Anaeromyxobacter diazotrophicus: one gene and its partner. The protein of the gene in region 1 interacts with the protein of each later gene in a pairwise test. Links are inferred from orthologs where the notes say so. Each region holds a gene or a part of one and is shown in the gene's direction. Other genes may lie near its edges.

Evidence for each region.
Region 2: the proteins of HWY08_RS06370 (region 1) and clpB interact in binary tests that used the Escherichia coli proteins (3 or more experiments, as listed by UniProt). The link is inferred for Anaeromyxobacter diazotrophicus from one-to-one orthologs.

Annotation. Positions count from the first base shown.
Region 1 is NZ_BJTG01000003.1:76,722-84,361, forward strand. The notes cover bases 2,077-4,919. They hold HWY08_RS06370 (sulfurtransferase TusA family protein), read left to right. Parts: upstream 2,077-3,305; coding sequence 3,306-3,533; downstream 3,534-4,919. Other genes in these bases: HWY08_RS21810 (roadblock/LC7 domain-containing protein), read right to left, coding at 2,077-2,172; HWY08_RS06365 (DUF4388 domain-containing protein), read right to left, coding at 2,207-2,944; HWY08_RS06375 (YeeE/YedE thiosulfate transporter family protein), read left to right, coding at 3,533-4,138; HWY08_RS06380 (YeeE/YedE thiosulfate transporter family protein), read left to right, coding at 4,150-4,863; HWY08_RS06385 (NAD(P)/FAD-dependent oxidoreductase), read left to right, coding at 4,882-4,919. Also shown: HWY08_RS06350 (hypothetical protein), read right to left, coding at 102-302; HWY08_RS06355 (cache domain-containing protein), read right to left, coding at 306-1,508; more of HWY08_RS21810, read right to left, coding at 1,561-2,076; more of HWY08_RS06385, read left to right, coding at 4,920-5,889; HWY08_RS06390 (hypothetical protein), read left to right, coding at 5,883-6,584; HWY08_RS06395 (alpha-ketoglutarate-dependent dioxygenase AlkB), read right to left, coding at 6,609-7,265; HWY08_RS06400 (type IV pilus twitching motility protein PilT), read right to left, coding at 7,333-7,640. UniProt on the Escherichia coli protein: Involved in thiosulfate metabolism.
Region 2 is NZ_BJTG01000008.1:48,345-56,347, forward strand. Bases 2,119-5,324 are described here. They hold clpB (ATP-dependent chaperone ClpB), read left to right. Parts: upstream 2,119-2,505; coding sequence 2,506-5,124; downstream 5,125-5,324. Other genes in these bases: HWY08_RS16235 (hypothetical protein), read left to right, coding at 2,119-2,367; truA (tRNA pseudouridine(38-40) synthase TruA), read right to left, coding at 5,118-5,324. In the rest of the region: HWY08_RS16220 (acyl carrier protein), read right to left, coding at 1-236; HWY08_RS16225 (isoprenylcysteine carboxylmethyltransferase family protein), read right to left, coding at 233-874; HWY08_RS16230 (type III polyketide synthase), read right to left, coding at 868-1,935; more of HWY08_RS16235, read left to right, coding at 2,092-2,118; more of truA, read right to left, coding at 5,325-5,864; HWY08_RS16250 (hypothetical protein), read right to left, coding at 6,202-6,381; HWY08_RS16255 (hypothetical protein), read right to left, coding at 6,940-8,003. UniProt on the Escherichia coli protein: Part of a stress-induced multi-chaperone system, it is involved in the recovery of the cell from heat-induced damage, in cooperation with DnaK, DnaJ and GrpE. Acts before DnaK, in the processing of protein aggregates.

The DNA of each region.
Region 1 (7,640 bases):
CGCGCCGGCCTCCTCCCGCTGCCCCCGAAAAGCTCGAGCCCGGCGCCCGCGGAGGTTCCGCGGGAGCCGGGCTCGCGTGCAGCGCCGGGGCTGCGCCCCGGTCAGAGGTCGGTGTTGAGCACCGCCTTCACGGCGGCGGCCAGCTTCTCCAGCTTGCCGGCGTCGTCGGGCGTGGCCGGGTTCACGAGCGCGAGCAGGAGCCCGCTCTTGAGCGACAGCGCGCCCTTGATCTCGGACTCCTTGAGGTTCTTCTCGCGGATGATCTGCTCGACCTTCAGCTTCGCGTCATAGAGCTGGCCCATGGCTCACTTCCCCCCCCGGCCCGTGGTGCCCGTGGCCTTGTGTGCCTGCCCGATGAGCTCGACGAACAGCTGCCGGAACTGCTCGAACAGCGTCTCGAAGGCGCCGATCTCGTCGTCGGCCGACGGCACGATCTCGAGGTCGAACTCGCCGCCCACCACCCGCGTCGCCACCTGGATCATGTGCTGGAGCCGCTTGACGATGAGCACCTGGAAGACGAGGACGAAGAGGACGGCCAGGAGGACCATGAGGGCCGCCACCCCGAGCACCGCCTGGCGCTGCCCGGAGCGCATCTCGTCGTAGACCGCGGTGATGTCGCGGAGGACGAAGACCGCGCCCACCTTGGCGCCGGACACGTCGTGGATCGGGAACACGCCCCGGGCCAGCGTCTTGCCGCCCCTCGACAGGATCTCGAGCGGCACGCCCTCGTCCGGGAGGTCGGCGATCTTGCCGTTGTACTGGAAGATCTCGTTGTCGTCGGAGGTGTTGTCGGCGAGGAGGAGGTCGGGCATGTCGGCCCAGTTGTTGCGCTGGCCCGCCGTCGCCCGCAGGGTGGCCCACTTCTTCTCGTCCATCCGGCCCTTCGAGAGCAGGAGGCCGTAGTCGTCGCCGCTCACCTTCTTGATCTGGCCGAGGAAGCCGCCGATCTCCTTGCCGAGCTCGAGGTAGCCGATGGGGCGGCCGCCCTCCTCCACCGGCACCAGCACGCGCAGCACCATCCCGGTGAACCCGAGGTCGAGACCCGTCACCATGCGGCGCTCGCGGGCGACCCGCGCCAGCGTGACGCGCTCCACGAAGTCGCCGTGCATGTCGGGCGTGCCGACGCGGAGGACGTTGCGCAGGCCCTTGGCGTTCATGTCGCCGGCCTGCTCGGGCTCCCAGTAGTTCCAGTGCGTGATGCCGAAGCGGCCGCGCCAGTCGCGGTAGAGCGGCTGCGACAGCGTGAGCAGGCGCGCCGGATCGCGCGAGATCATCCCGGCCCGCACCTCCGGGTCGCGGGTCAGGGCGGAGATCGAGGCGGACATGAGCTCGGTGCTCGTCCGCTCGACCTCGGAGAACGCCACCGCGGCGCTCCGGATCGAGTCCTTGGTCAGGCGCTCGGCGTTCTGGTCGTAGATGCGGTTGAAGTACAGCACCAGCCCGATGGCGCCGAGGCTGAGCCCTCCGATGATCAGGAGGAGGATCTTGAATCTGATGGTCTTGATCATGCGTTCTCCGAAGCGGGGTGGAGCTCCTCTGGGTCAACGGCTGGGCTGGGCGTCAGGGCATCCCTTCCCACCAGCGCAGCCCGGAGGCCGAGGTGGTGGTCTCGTCCTGCTTGGCCTGCGGCTCGGCCGCGCTCGTCGCGGGCGCGGCGGCGCCGCCGGGGCGGGCCGCGGCGCCTCCCTCGGCCAGCCGGCGGCGCAGCTCGTCGAGCCCCTTGGTCGGGGCCGCGACGCGCCGCTTCGCTCCGGGAGCCGCCGCCTCCGGCGCGGGCGCGCTCGCGACCGGCGCCGGCGCAGCCGCCGGCGCGGGGGCGGGCGCGGCCGGGGTGGCCTGCCGGAGCTTGTCGAGCTTGGCGACCGCGGCGCCGAGCGACAGCGTCAGGAACTGCACGTTCGTCGTCTTGGTGCAGAGCACCGCCAGCATCGAGCCGCCGAACGGCTTCGCGAGGAGCCGCGCCTCCTTGAAGCGCACGTCGAGCAGCTCGGCCGTGTCGCTCGTCACCTCCAGGCCGACGGCGCCGTCCGCCAGCGCCCGGGCGGCGTCCTGGAGGGCCGCCACGTCGAAGAGGGGCGGGAAGACGTGGGCCGTGAGCTGGCCGTCGGGATCGCACACCAGGCTGCCGACCACGCCCGGGACCGAGTTGAGCTGCGAGAGGACCGTCTGCATGGGTGACCTCGGGATCGAGCGCCGCGGAGCGCGATCAGTGACCGGACGCGAGCAGCTTGAGGACCTCGGCCTCGACGGCGCCGAGCTCGCTCGTGCCCTCGGCGGTGACGCCCAGGTAGTGGTTCTTGCCGGCGAGCAGGAGCAGGTGCTGCCCCTTGCCGTGCAGCGCCATCGAGCGGATGTCGCCGGCGCCGAGGCTGGCGCCGAGCCGCGAGCCCATGAGCGCGAGGTAGGCCGCGCGGCCGGCGAGGGTGGCGCCCTCGAAGCTGCCGTCCTCGACGCAGGCGCCGTCCTTGCCGAGCAGCACGGCGTAGCTCACGCCGGCCGCGCCCTTCACGCGCTCGACCACGGTGGCGGCCGCCGTCCTGGCCGGCGCGGGCGCGGCCGCGGCCGCGGCCGGCGCGACGGGCGCGGGCGCCGCCGGACGCCCGGCGCGGCGCTCGTCCATGAGGCGGTGCGCCTCCATCAGGATGAACGTCGTGCTCTTCTCGACCGAGTGGCTGGTGGTGGAGACGTTGGGCTCGAGGCTGAAGTGGCCCGACCGCCACTCCATGATGTCGTAGAACGCCTCCTCGCCGAGCTTGCCGCCCTGCTCGGCGTGGATGACCTTCCCCTCGCGGAAGAAGATCCGGCCGGTGCGATCGCCCTGCTGAACGGTGATGCAGCCCGAGAACCCGTTGTTCCCGTTGAGCTGGATGACGTCGGACAGCTCCAGCCCGGTCACGTCCCCTCGAAAGCCCTGGGGCTCGCCTGCCGACTCGATTGGCATCATGGTGCCTTTTCCTGGTGCGGGGAGCCGGGACGCATTGAAGCGAGCGGTCCCTTGGGGACGGTACGTTCGCACCACCGGAGCGGCCGCGCAAGGCGCAATAGAGCGCGCCTGGATTGAAAACTATTGCGATAGCGGATGGTTCCGGCGAACACGCACATTGAGGTGCGCGCGGGTGGTTCTTTGTGCGCCTCCGCGAACTGACGTTTACTGTCTGTCGATGTGAGCGACGCCCCCACGTGCCGATCGTCGCCGGTCACTCACCGTGAATACGTGTCCCTTGGTCGCGGTGGGTGTCGTTGACTTCGGATCCGGCACCCAGCAAACTCGCCCCGACTCGATCGACGCACGCGAGGTGCACACCATGGCGGAGAAGACGCTCGATTGCCTCGGCGAAGCCTGCCCCGTCCCGCTCATCCGGACGCAGCGCGCGCTGGCGGACCTGGCGGTGGGCGACGTGCTGGTGGTGCAGATCGACCACTCCTGCGCGATGAAGAACATCCCGGAGTGGGCCGAGAAGAGCGGCCACGACTACGAGATCCAGGAAGTGGACGACGGGCAGTGGGAGATCGCCATCGAGAAGGCGAGCTGATGGCGCCCCCCGCGGAAGGCCAGGCCGGCGGCGCGTTTCCCCACGCCGTGACCGCCGCAGCGCCGCCGCTCCGGTGGCGCGATCGCGAGACCTACAAGACCCTCTTCGTCCACCCGTGGACCTACACGGCCGGGGCGGTGATCCTGGCGCTGCTCAACATCGCGCTGCTCGCCGCCACCGGGAAGGCCTGGGGCGTCACCACCTCGCTCGCCTACTGGGGGAGCTGGGCCTGGGAGGCGCTCGGGGGCGATCCGCACCGGTGGGCGTACTTCGCGGAGGTGAAGCCGGCCTTCAACGCGCCGGGGTTCAACCTGCTCAAGGACGCCGGCTCCCTCACCAACCTCGGCATCGTCGCCGGGGCGCTGCTCTCCGTCCTGCTCGCCGGGCAGTTCCGGGTGAAGCGCCTCAAGTCGCGGCGGCAGATCGCGGCGGCCGTCCTCGGCGGGCTGGTGATGGGCCTCGGGGCGCGCATCGCGTTCGGCTGCAACATCGGCGACCTGTTCACGGCGGTGCCCTCGATGTCGCTTCACGGCTGGGTGTTCATGGTCTCCATCTTCCTCGGCGCCATGGCCGGCTCGAAGCTCCTCATCAAGTACTTCATCTGACGGAGCGCTCCATGACCGTGGCCGCAGAGCTGCGCAGCGATGACGTCCGCCGCCCTCTCCGGGCTCCCTCGCCGCGGAAGGAGCGGGCGAGCCAGCTGCCCTACGCGGTGGCCCTCGTTGCCGCCGTGGTGGCGGTGGGCTACTGGCTGGGCGGCCCGGCCGGCTCGCCGAGGTCGGGCTTCGTGTGGGCCATCGGGATCGCGCTGGGGCTCACGCTGCAGCGCTCGAGGTTCTGCTTCACCGCCTCCATGCGCGACCCGGTGCTGACCGGCAGCACCAGCCTCACCAAGGCCGTCGTCGCCGGTTTGGCGGTGGGGACGGTCGGCTTCGCGGCCCTGCAGCTCGGGGCCTACTTCAAGGCGGGGCAGCTCGCCGACGCGATGAAGCTCGCCGGCCTCGAGCCGGTCGGGCTGCACACCGTGGTGGGCGGCGTCCTCTTCGGGATCGGCGCGGTGATCGCGGGCGGCTGCGCCTCCGGGACGTTGATGCGCATGGGCGAGGGCTTCCTCCAGCAGTGGCTGGTGTTCCCGTTCTTCGTCCTCGGCTCGGCGCTCGGCGCCGCGACCTGGCCGTTCTGGAAGACCGCCCTCCGCGTGGACGCGAAGGGCGGCGTCTACCTGCCCGCGGCGCTCGGCGGGTTCGTGCCGGCGCTGGTGGTGCAGTTCGGGCTGCTGCTCGGGGTGTGGCTCCTGGCCGACTGGTGGGGACGGCGGAGCGCCAGGTGAAGCTGGGGTAAGGACGCCATGGCGCTCGAGAAGGAACGGCAGGATTACGAGGTGGTGGTCGTCGGCGGAGGCCCGGCCGGGCTGACCGCCGCGCTCTACGCGGCCCGCGCCCGGCGCAAGACGCTGCTCCTGGAGAAGGGCCTGCTCGGCGGGCTCGCCACCTCCACCAGCGAGGTCTGCAACTATCCGGGGTTCCCGGAGGACATCAGCGGGCTCGAGCTGATGAAGCGGTTCGAGGCCCAGGCGCGGCGCTTCGGGGTGGAGATCAAGAACGCGCCGGTGAAGAAGCTCAACCTGGCCGGCGCGGACAAGGTCGTCGAGACCTTCCGCACCGCGTACCACGCGCGGGCGGTCGTGCTCGCCACCGGCGGCAAGCCGCGCCTGCTGGGCGTCCCGGGCGAGGAGGCGTTCCTCTACGACAAGGGGATCTCCTTCTGCGCCACCTGCGACGCCGCCCAGTGCACCGGCAAGACCGTGCTGGTGGTCGGCTCGGGCGACGCGGCCCTGGAGGAGGGGAGCTTCCTCACCCGCTACGCGCGCAAGGTGATCGTCTCCGTCCGGCACGAGGAGGGGCGCGTCCGGGCTCAGCCCGCCGCGCGCGAGGAGGCGCTCGGGAACCCGAAGATGGAGTTCCGCTGGAACACCGTCGTGGACCACTTCGAGGGCGACGGGCGGCTCGAGACCGCCGTGCTCCGGGACACGCGCAACGGGGCGCTCGTGCCGCTCGCCGTGGACCGCTGCTTCTACTTCATCGGCCACCTGCCGGCGACCGCCCTCTTCGCCGGGCAGGTGGCGCTCTCCGAGCAAGGGTACGTCCGCACCGACGCGCGGATGCGGACGAGCCTGGAGGGGGTCTTCGCCGCCGGCGACGTCCGCGACACGAGCCTGCGGCAGATCGCGACCGCGGTGGGCGACGGCGCCGTCGCCGGCTCGGAAGCCCAGCGCTACCTCACCGACCGTGATAGCCTCCCGGCGCGCGCTGCTCCGCTACCCCGCGCGTCTCTCGAGGAGGAACTGCCATGCTGACGTACCTCGCCGCCGGCCTCGCGCTGGCCGTCGCCGCGGGCGGTGACGCCCCGTCCGTCCAGCTCGGCAAGGCCGCGGCCGCCGCGCGGGCCGCCCGGGCCGAGGGCGACCTGTGCGTCGCCGCCTGCCCGCCCATGCCCGCCGCGCCCACCTCCGACTGGCTCCGCTCGCCGGAGGGGCGCAAGGTCAACGCCTGCCCGATGAGCTGCCGGATGGACCTCGCGGCGTCGGCGCTCTTCCGCAGCCTCGCCGACCTGGCGACGAGCCCGAAGCCGGACCCCGAGGCGCCGGTCATCAAGGCGGCCGGGAAGGACGGCCCGGAGCTCCTGAAGCGCCTGCGGCTCGCGCTGCGCGAGGCGGAGGGCCAGCGGCTCGGGCCGCTCTGCGCCAGGGCCCGCGCCTCCGTGCGCCCTCCCGACGAGGTGGTCTTCGTCGAGTGCACGGGACGCGCCGCCCCCGCGACGGCGGGTGAGGGGCTCACGCCCCCGGACGCAGGCCGCGCCCCGCGCTGCGCCGCCGCCTTCGCGGAGCGCGAGCTCGCGTGGCTGAAGCGCTGCGGCAGCGCCGAGGCGAGGACCGACCTCGACGCGTGCGTCGAGCAGGCGGTCGCCGCGCGCCGGGTGTCGGCCGCCGCCGCCCGGGAGAAGTGCGAGAACGACGCGGTGGAGCGGCTCGCCGCGCACGGCCACTCCTAGGCGAGGCCGTCCCGGGCCGCGCCGTCACCGGGGGGCGGGCGGCGCGGTCCGCTTCCCGGCGTAGGCGCGCGGGTCGAGCGCGTAGCGGAAGGCGATGCTGATGCGCGGCCCGGCGCGCGCGACCTTGGGCACCGCGTGGTCCCAGGCGCGGTGCGTGGCGCCGCCGGTGACGAGCAGGTCGCCGCGCCCGAGGTACAACGCGCGCGAGCGGCCGCCGCCCTTCGGTCGGAGCAGGAACTTGCGCGGCTCTCCCAGCGAGACGAGCGGGATGATCGGCTCGGCGACCTCCGCCCGGATCCGGTCGCCGTGCCAGGCGACGCTGTCCTGGCCGTCGCGGTAGAGGTTGAAGCCCGCCGAGTCGAACGTGACGCCGTAGCGCGCCCCGAGGCAGCGGCGCATCGCCTCCACCAGCGCGGGCTCGAGCGGCCGGCCCGAGGCGAGGCTCCAGGGCGAGGTGAGGCGGGGCTCCCGGACGCGGCGGTCGTACATCCAGCGCGTCCGCTCGCCCCAGGAGCGCGCCGCCAGCACCTCGGCGAAGAGGCGATCCGACCCGCTCACCCAGCCCGGCAGGTAGTCGAGCCAGCTCGCCTCGTCGAGCTGGAGGCGGACGAGGCCGCCGAAGCCGGGGTCGAACGCCGGCGCGGCGGCGTCGAAGAGCGTGGGCTGGAAGGGGAGCTCCACCGCCCTCCCATAACGGCGCGCGCGCCACGCCGGCGCGGGCGGGCCGGCGGCCGGGCGCTCCCCCGCGTCACGCCAGCGGGAACCCCGCCCGCTCGAGCAGCCCCTTCAGCTCGGCCTTGGCGACCGCCTTGCGGTACGCCTCGGCCGGCTCGACCACCTTGCGCTTCACGAGGTCGAGCAGGCCGTCGTTGAGGGTGGCCATCCCCTGGCCACGCCCCGTCTGCATGACCGAGGCGATCTGGAAGGTCTTCCCCTCGCGGATGAGGTTCGACACGCTCGGCGGGCAGAGCAGGATCTCCTGCGCGGCCGCGCGGCCCCCACCGATCTTCTTGCAGAGCGTCTGCGAGATGACGCCCTTGAGCGACTCGGACAGCA
Region 2 (8,003 bases), on another replicon or contig:
TCGGCGCGCGCGGCGACGAAGCGGGCCAGGTCGGCCAGGGTGCGGAGACCGGCCGCGTCCTCCTCGCCCACGCGGACGCGGAAGTGGTCCTCCACCGCCACCACCAGCGAGAGGAGGGCCAGCGAGTCGAGCCGGCCGGCCAGCTCCTCGCCGTCCTCCACCGCCTGCTCGAGGCCGAGCTCCTCGCGCGCCAGCCGGCGGATCTCGGCCGCGACGGCCGCCTCGCGAGGCGTCACGGCGTCCCCCGGGGCATCGGCGGCGGGGGACGAGCCCCCGCCCTGCGATCATGGGGAGCGCCGGGGATGAACCGGGCGCGCGGCGACCCGGGGAGGAACCGCCCCCGCGCCTCGAACGCGCGCCGCCAGACGGGCCCGAGCGCGCGCTCCTCGGCGCGCACGCGCGCCGCCAGCACCGCGGCGTTGGCCACCGAGAAGAGCAGCGCGACGCCGGCGAGCCCCCAGGCGAGCGGCAGCGCGGCGAGCTCCACCGCCACCGCGAGGTAGTTCGGGTGGCGCACGAAGCGGTACGGTCCGCCCGTCACCGGCGGCGCGCCGGGCAGCACCAGCACCCGGGTCGTCCAGCGCTCGCCCAGCGCCGCGATGGCCCACCAGCGCAGCGCCTGCGCGGCGAGGGCGGCGGCCGCGGCGAGGAGCGCCCAGCGGGGCGGCGCCGGGCGGAGGAGCGCGCCGGCGGCGCAGGCGGCCAGGAAGGCGCCGTGCAGGAGGACCATGGCCGGGTAGTGGCCCGCGCCGTGCTCCACCGCGCCGCGCGCCCGGAGCGCCCGCGCGTGCCGCCGCGACAGGGCGAGCTCGACCGCGCGCTCGGCGGCGAAGAGCGCCACCAGGGCGAGGTAGGCGGCGCGCGGGCTCACCATCGCAGGAGCACCAGCTCGGCGCAGAAGCCCGGCCCCATGGCGGCCATCACCCCGAGGTCCCCCGGCCGCGCCTCGCCCGACTCGAGCAGGTCGCCCAGCACGAACAGCACCGAGGCGGAGGAGAGGTTGCCGATGTCGCGCAGGGAGCGCCACGACCGCGCCAGGGCGCCCTCCGGCAGCGCCAGCGAGGTCTCCATCGCCTGCAGGATCTTGGGCCCGCCGGTGTGCGCCACCCAGTGCCGCACGTCGCGGCGGGTGAGGTGGTGCTCGGCCAGGAAGGCGTCCACGTCGCCGCCGAGGTGCTCGCGGATGACGTCGGGCGCGCCGGCGGAGAGCACGAGCTTGAACCCGGTGTCGACCACGTCCCACCCCATGACGCGCTCGGTGTCGGGGTAGAAGACGGAGCGGGTGGCGAGGACGCGCGGGCCCGCGGCGCCGCGGTCCCCGCCGGTGAGCGCGAGCGCCGCGGCGCCGTCGCCGAAGAGCCCGGAGGCGATGATGTTCGCCACCGAGAGGTCCTGCCGCTGCAGCGTGAGCGAGCAGAGCTCGACCGACAGGAGCAGCGCCACCTCGCCCGGGAAGGCGCGCAGGTAGTCGGCGGCGCGGGCGGTGCCGGCCGCGCCCGCCAGGCAGCCCAGGCCGAAGATGGGCGTGCGCTTCACCGACGGCTTCAGCCCGAGCCGGTTGACGAGGCGCGCGTCGATGGAGGGGGTGGCGACCCCGGTGACGGTGACGAAGAAGACGTGGTCCACGTCGCGCGGCCGGAGGCCGGCGCGGGCGAGCGCCTGCTGGATCGCCTCCGCCCCGAGCTCCTGCGCCACCTCGACGAACGCGTCGTTGCACTTCCGGAAGGAGTCGAGGGAGGCGTACGCCTCGAGCGGCAAGGCCAGGTAGCGGCCGGACACCTGCACCGCCCGGTGCAGGTCCTCGAGCCGCTCGACGTTGAAGTGCTTCTCGGCCCAGAGCCCGCGCAGCGCCTGGATGAGCTCCTCCTGGTCGAGGTGGTGCCGCGGGAGGGCGCGGCCGACGGCCGTCAGGCGAGGTGCGGCATCGTGATGCACGGGCACTCCGGAGGGCGAAAAGGGCTCTCATGCTGGGGATCGCGAGGGATATCAAGGGCCGGGCTGGGTCGGCCGCGTGCTCCGGGTGCTCCTGCCGACGGGTGTCCCCGCGCGGGCTACTCGCAGGGTGTAAGCGGATTCGTCACCATCGCCGCCATGCGCATCGCATACGACGAGCTGGTGCCCGAAGGGGAAGAGGTAGCGTGCGTCGGCCTGGCGCCGAGCCTCCACGACGCACGCCGGATGAAGGCCATCCTCGAGGACGAGCACCTCGACTTCGCCATCGAGGTCGAGCCCCACGCCTCGTTCGAGGTGACCGGCTCGCACGAGCACGCCCGCGCCGCCTTCTTCGTGGCGGCCTGCGACGCCTCGCACGCGCTCTCGGCGCTCCGCTCGGACCACGCCGAGGCCGCGCCGCAGCACGCGCCGTAGCGCGGGCGACAGGGCGCAGCGCCCCCGCCCTTCGCCAGCGCGGGCGCCTCGACGCCGCGCCGCCTCCCGGCGCGGGCGGGGGGGTGTGCGCTCCGCCCGCCCGCTTGCCAAACCCCTCCCCGCCCTTACGTTGCGCGCATGCGACCCGAGAGACTGACCACCAAGGCCCAGGAGGCCTTGCAGGGCGCGGCCGCCCAGGCCCGCCGGCGCGACCACCAGGCGGTCGACGTCGAGCACCTCCTCCTGGCGCTCCTCGAGCAAGAGGACGGCATCGCCCGTCCGGTGCTGGAGAAGATCGGCGCCGACCCGGCGCGCGTCGCCTCGCGGCTCGAGGACGAGCTGCGCACCGTGCCGAAGGTCGAGGGCGCCGAGCCCTACACCGCCAACCGGCTCCTCAAGCTCCTCGACAAGGCCGAGGACGCGGCGAAGAAGCTCAAGGACGAGTACGTCTCGACCGAGCACCTGCTCTGGGCCGCCTCCGAGGAGCGCGGCGCCGCGGGCGAGGCGCTGCGCGCGGCCGGCGCGACCCCCGACCGCATCCGAGACGCGGTGAAGGGCATCCGGGGCGGCGCCAAGGTCACCTCGCCGGAGGCGGAGAGCCAGTACCGCGCGCTGGAGAAGTACGCGAAGGACCTCACCCAGCTCGCGCGCGACGGCAAGCTCGACCCGGTGGTGGGCCGCGACGACGAGATCCGCCGGGTCATCCAGATCCTCTCCCGCCGCACCAAGAACAACCCGGTGCTGGTGGGCGACCCGGGCGTCGGCAAGACCGCCATCGTCGAGGGTCTGGCGCGGCGCATCGTGGACGGCGACGTGCCGGAGGGCCTGAAGGGGAAGCGCCTCCTCAGCCTGGACCTCGCCTCGATGGTGGCCGGCACCAAGTTCCGCGGCGAGTTCGAGGAGCGGCTGAAGAGCGTGCTCAAGGAGGTGACCTCGTCCGAGGGCCAGATCGTCCTCTTCATCGACGAGATGCACACCATCGTCGGCGCGGGCGCGGCCGAGGGGGCGATGGACGCCGGCAACATGCTGAAGCCGGCGCTGGCGCGGGGCGAGCTGCACGCCATCGGCGCCACCACCGTGAACGAGTACCGCAAGCACATCGAGAAGGACCCGGCGCTGGAGCGCCGCTTCCAGCCGGTCTTCGTCGGCGAGCCCACCGTGCAGGACACCATCTCCATCCTGCGCGGCCTCAAGGACCGCTACGAGCTGCACCACAAGGTGCGCATCCAGGACGCGGCGCTGGTCGAGGCCGCCCGCCTCAGCCACCGCTACATCACCGACCGCTTCCTGCCGGACAAGGCGATCGACCTCATCGACGAGGCGGCGAGCCGGCTGCGCATCGAGATCGACTCGATGCCGACCGAGGTGGACGAGGTGCGCCGCCGCATCGGGCAGCTCGAGATCGAGAAGCAGGGGCTGCGCAAGGAGCGGGACGAGGCCTCGCAGGCGCGGCTCGCCCAGGTGGACAAGGAGCTCGCCGCCCTCAACGAGCAGTTCGCGACGCTGAAGGCGCGCTGGGACAACGAGAAGAAGGCGATCCAGGAGGTGGCCGCCGCCAAGGGCGAGATCGACCAGCTCAAGGGCGAGCAGGCCGCGGCCGAGCGCGCGGCCGACTTCAACAAGGCGGCCGAGATCAAGTTCGGCCGGCTCCCCGAGCTGCAGCGCAAGATCGAAGTGCAGCAGCAGCGCCTCGCCGAGCTGCAGAAGGGCGGCGCCATGCTGAAGGAGGAGGTGACGCCGGAGGAGATCGCCGAGGTGGTCTCGAAGTGGACCGGCATCCCGGTCTCGAAGCTCATCGAGGGCGAGGTCGAGAAGCTGCTCGAGATGGAGGCGCGGCTGGCGAAGCGCGTGGTGGGCCAGGAGGAGGCGGTGCGGGCGGTCTCGGCGGCGGTGCGCCGGGCGCGCTCGGGCCTGCAGGATCCTCACCGGCCCATCGGCAGCTTCATCTTCCTCGGGCCGACCGGCGTCGGGAAGACCGAGACGGCGCGGGCGCTGGCCGAGTTCCTGTTCGACGACGAGCAGGCGATGATCCGGCTCGACATGAGCGAGTACATGGAGAAGCACGCCGTGTCGCGGCTCATCGGCGCGCCCCCTGGCTACGTCGGCTACGAGGAGGGCGGCCAGCTCACCGAGGCGGTCCGCCGCCGGCCGTACGCGGTGATCCTGTTCGACGAGATCGAGAAGGCGCACCACGACGTCTTCAACGTGCTGCTCCAGATCCTCGACGACGGGCGGCTCACCGACGGGCAGGGGCGCACGGTCGACTTCCGCAACGCGGTGGTCATCATGACCTCCAACATCGGCTCGGAGGAGATCCAGCGGCTGGCGGGCCGCCCCGGCTCGCAGATGCAGGAGATCCGCGAGGCGGCGCTGGAGCACCTGCGCGGCGAGTTCCGGCCCGAGTTCCTGAACCGGGTGGACGAGATCGTCGTCTTCCGGCCGCTGACGCGCGAGGACATCGGCCGCATCGTCGAGATCCAGCTCGGCCGGCTCCGCAAGCTGCTCGAGGACCGCAAGCTCACCCTCGAGCTCACCGACGGCGCGCGCGAGACCATCGCCGACGCGGGGTACGACCCGGTCTACGGCGCCCGGCCGCTCAAGCGCGCCATCCAGCGGCTGGTGCAGGACCCGCTGGCCCAGAAGATCCTGCGCGGCGAGTTCAAGCCCGGCGACCACGTGGTGGTCGAGGAGGGCAAGGGCGAGACCCTCGACTTCAGGAAGGGCGAGCGGCCGGTCGAGGTCGCCACCGTTCACTGAAGCGGAGGGTAGAACACCTCCTCGAGGCACAGGCCCTGCGGCGGGGCGGTGCGGCCGGCGCGCGTCCGGTCGCGCCCCTCCAGCAGCGCCGGGATGGACGCGGCCTCGCGCTGGCCGAGGCCGACCTCGACCAGCGTGCCGACGATGTTCCGCACCATGTGCTTCACGAAAGCGGTCGCCTCGACGACGACCGCCAGCTCGCCGCCAGCCGAGACGAGCTGGAGCCGCCGCACCTCGCGCACCGCGTGGGCCGCCTCGCAGTCGGCGGCCTGGAACGCTGCGAAGTCGTGCCGCCCGAGGAGCGGCGCCGCGGCCGCGGCCATGGCGGCGGCGTCGAGCGGCCGGAACACCTGCCAGGACTGGAGCCGCGAGAGCGGGGCGCGCGTCGGACCGTTCACGATGCGGTAGCGGTAGCGCTTCCCCCTCGCGCTGCGCCGGGCGTCGAAGCCGTCCGGCTCGACCGAGGCCGCGCGCACGGCGACGTCGGCCGGCAGGAGCGCGTTCATGCCCTTCACGTAGGCGGAGAGCGGGAGCGGCGCGGCCTCCGGGAAGCTCGCCACCTGCCCCAGCGCGTGCACCCCGGCGTCGGTGCGCCCCGCCGCGACCACCCGCCGCGGCGCGTGGTGCAGCGTCCCCAGCGCGCGCTCCACCTCCGCCTGGATGGAGGGCCCGTTCGGCTGCACCTGCCAGCCCACGTAGCGGGTCCCGTCGTACTCGAGGATGAGCTTCACGACCGGCACGGCGGGAAGGTAGCACGAGGGACGACCGTGGCCGCTGGGGGCGGAGCGGGTGACCCCCGACCGCCCCTCGTCCGCGCGCGCGTCGGCGCCCATGCTCCGCGCCGCACCGAGGCTCGCTCGGCCGGAACGCGCATCAGGGTCCCCGCGACGCGGCTGCGGAACCTTGCTCCGCGCCGCTGCGCGTCGCGGATCTTCGAGCAGTCCTCGCCGCGGAAGGGTTCCCTCGGGCGCGTTCCGGCGACCATGATGCCCGTGGCGGCGCTCCGCAATGGCGCCTCGTGCGCGCGCGGACTCGGGGCGGCCGCCGGTGCGACGCGAGGCCGCGGGGGCTAGGGCATCACCGGCTCGAGAGGTCACGTTCGAGCGCGACCTTCCCGTCCAGGAGGAGTTCTTTCGGTCCGTCCGCGGGCGTGTAGACGCGCCTCTCTGCGGGTACCTCCTGCAGCGCGGCGAACACCTCGTGACGGCTTTCGCAGAACCGTTTCAGCGACTCGACGTCCCCATACTGCGAGAACACGAACGCCTGGTAACCCTCCTTTCGTCTCCGCCGACCCGTAGCCGTAGCCGCCCGGCCAGCGACGGTCGTGGCTCGAAGATGATGGTGCCAACTCCCCAAGGGCCTCTGGCACACCGGGCGAGGCTGGAGCAGAAGGAGAGGGAGCACTCGCCTCGACGTGAAGCACATCCTGCGCGCGCTCGGACGACGCGTCCGCCCCGACTGGCCGCCCCGAGTCCGCGCGCGCACGAGGCGCCATTGCGGAGCGCCGCCACGGGCATCATGGTCGCCGGAACGCGCCCACGGGGACCTCGACCGCGGCGAGGACTGACCGAAGCACCCCGGCGCGCAGCGCCGCGGTGCAAGATTCCGCAGCCGCGTCGCGAGGACCCCGGGCGCGTTCCGGCCATGGGAGCTTCCGGGCGGCGCGGAGCACGGGCGCCGACGCGCGCGCGGGCGAGGGGCGGCGGGGTTCAGCCGCGGTGCCCCCAGCGTGAGGAGGCGTCGCCGTGAGCCCCTCTCCCATCCCCGCGATGCGGGGCGAGGGGAGATGGGGTCCCGCCGGGCTCCTCCTCGCCGCTACTTCGACGCCGCCGGGCAGTAGGCCGCCGGCACGGTGACGGCGTTGTTGTCGGTCCGGCACTCGCCGACGACGCCCTGCCCCGTGCCGTCGTCGTTCAGCACCGCGGTGACGTCGAGCGGCGCCGCCGGAGGCGGGGCGAGGTCGAGCGACACGGTCTCGCTCATCGCCGGCAGGATGGCGCCCGCCGTCTTCGCGACGCCGAGCAGCTTGCCGCCGCGGCCGCCCTGGTAGAAGGCGACCGGGACGCCCGCCGTCACCAGCACCGCGCCGCGGTTCCACACCTTCACCGCGAGGCGCACCTTGGCCGGGCAGCCGCTCGGGTCGAGGGAGGCGTCGGCCGCCGCCGCGGCCAGGTCGGGCGCGCGGAAGTCGCTGTTGCCGATCGGGTTCATGCGGAAGGTGTTGAGCGACTCGCCGAACAGGGAGGCCGTCCAGTGCGGCTGCTCCTTCTGCGGGATCGAGCCGTCCTCGTTCACGTTCGTCACGTGGTAGGCGTGCTCGTTCCACACCGAGCGGGTCGAGACCCAGTGGTCGCGCAGGTCCTTGAAGACGGTGATCCCGTGCAGTCCGGAGGTCTCGTGGTCCCAGGTCGTGCCGTCCGGCGCGGTGCAGGTGATCTTGCACACGCTGTTCGTGGCGACGACGATCTCGGCCCGCCCGTCGCGGTCGACGTCGGCGATGACCGGGTTCTCGTGGACCGTGCAGCTCGGGTTCTTCGCCTGGAACAGCACGTCGCCCGAGGGGCCGTCGTAGACGCGCGTGTAGCACTCGTCGCCGTAGACGACCTGCGCCCGCCCGCCGTGCGAGAAGTCGAAGACCGAGCTCCCGGTCACCATGCTCTGGTCCTGCGTCGGCTTGCTCCAGAGGATGGGGCTCGCCGCGAACGGCTTGAACACGGTGTAGGACGACTTGCCCGCCACGCCGATCTCGAGCTTCCCGTCGCCGTCGAAGTCGGCGACCGTCGGCGCGCCGCCGCCGGCGATGCCGCCCGGGGGGATGTCGACCGGCCCCCAGATCACCTTGCCCTGCCAGTCCTGCAGCCGCACCTGGCCCACCGAGA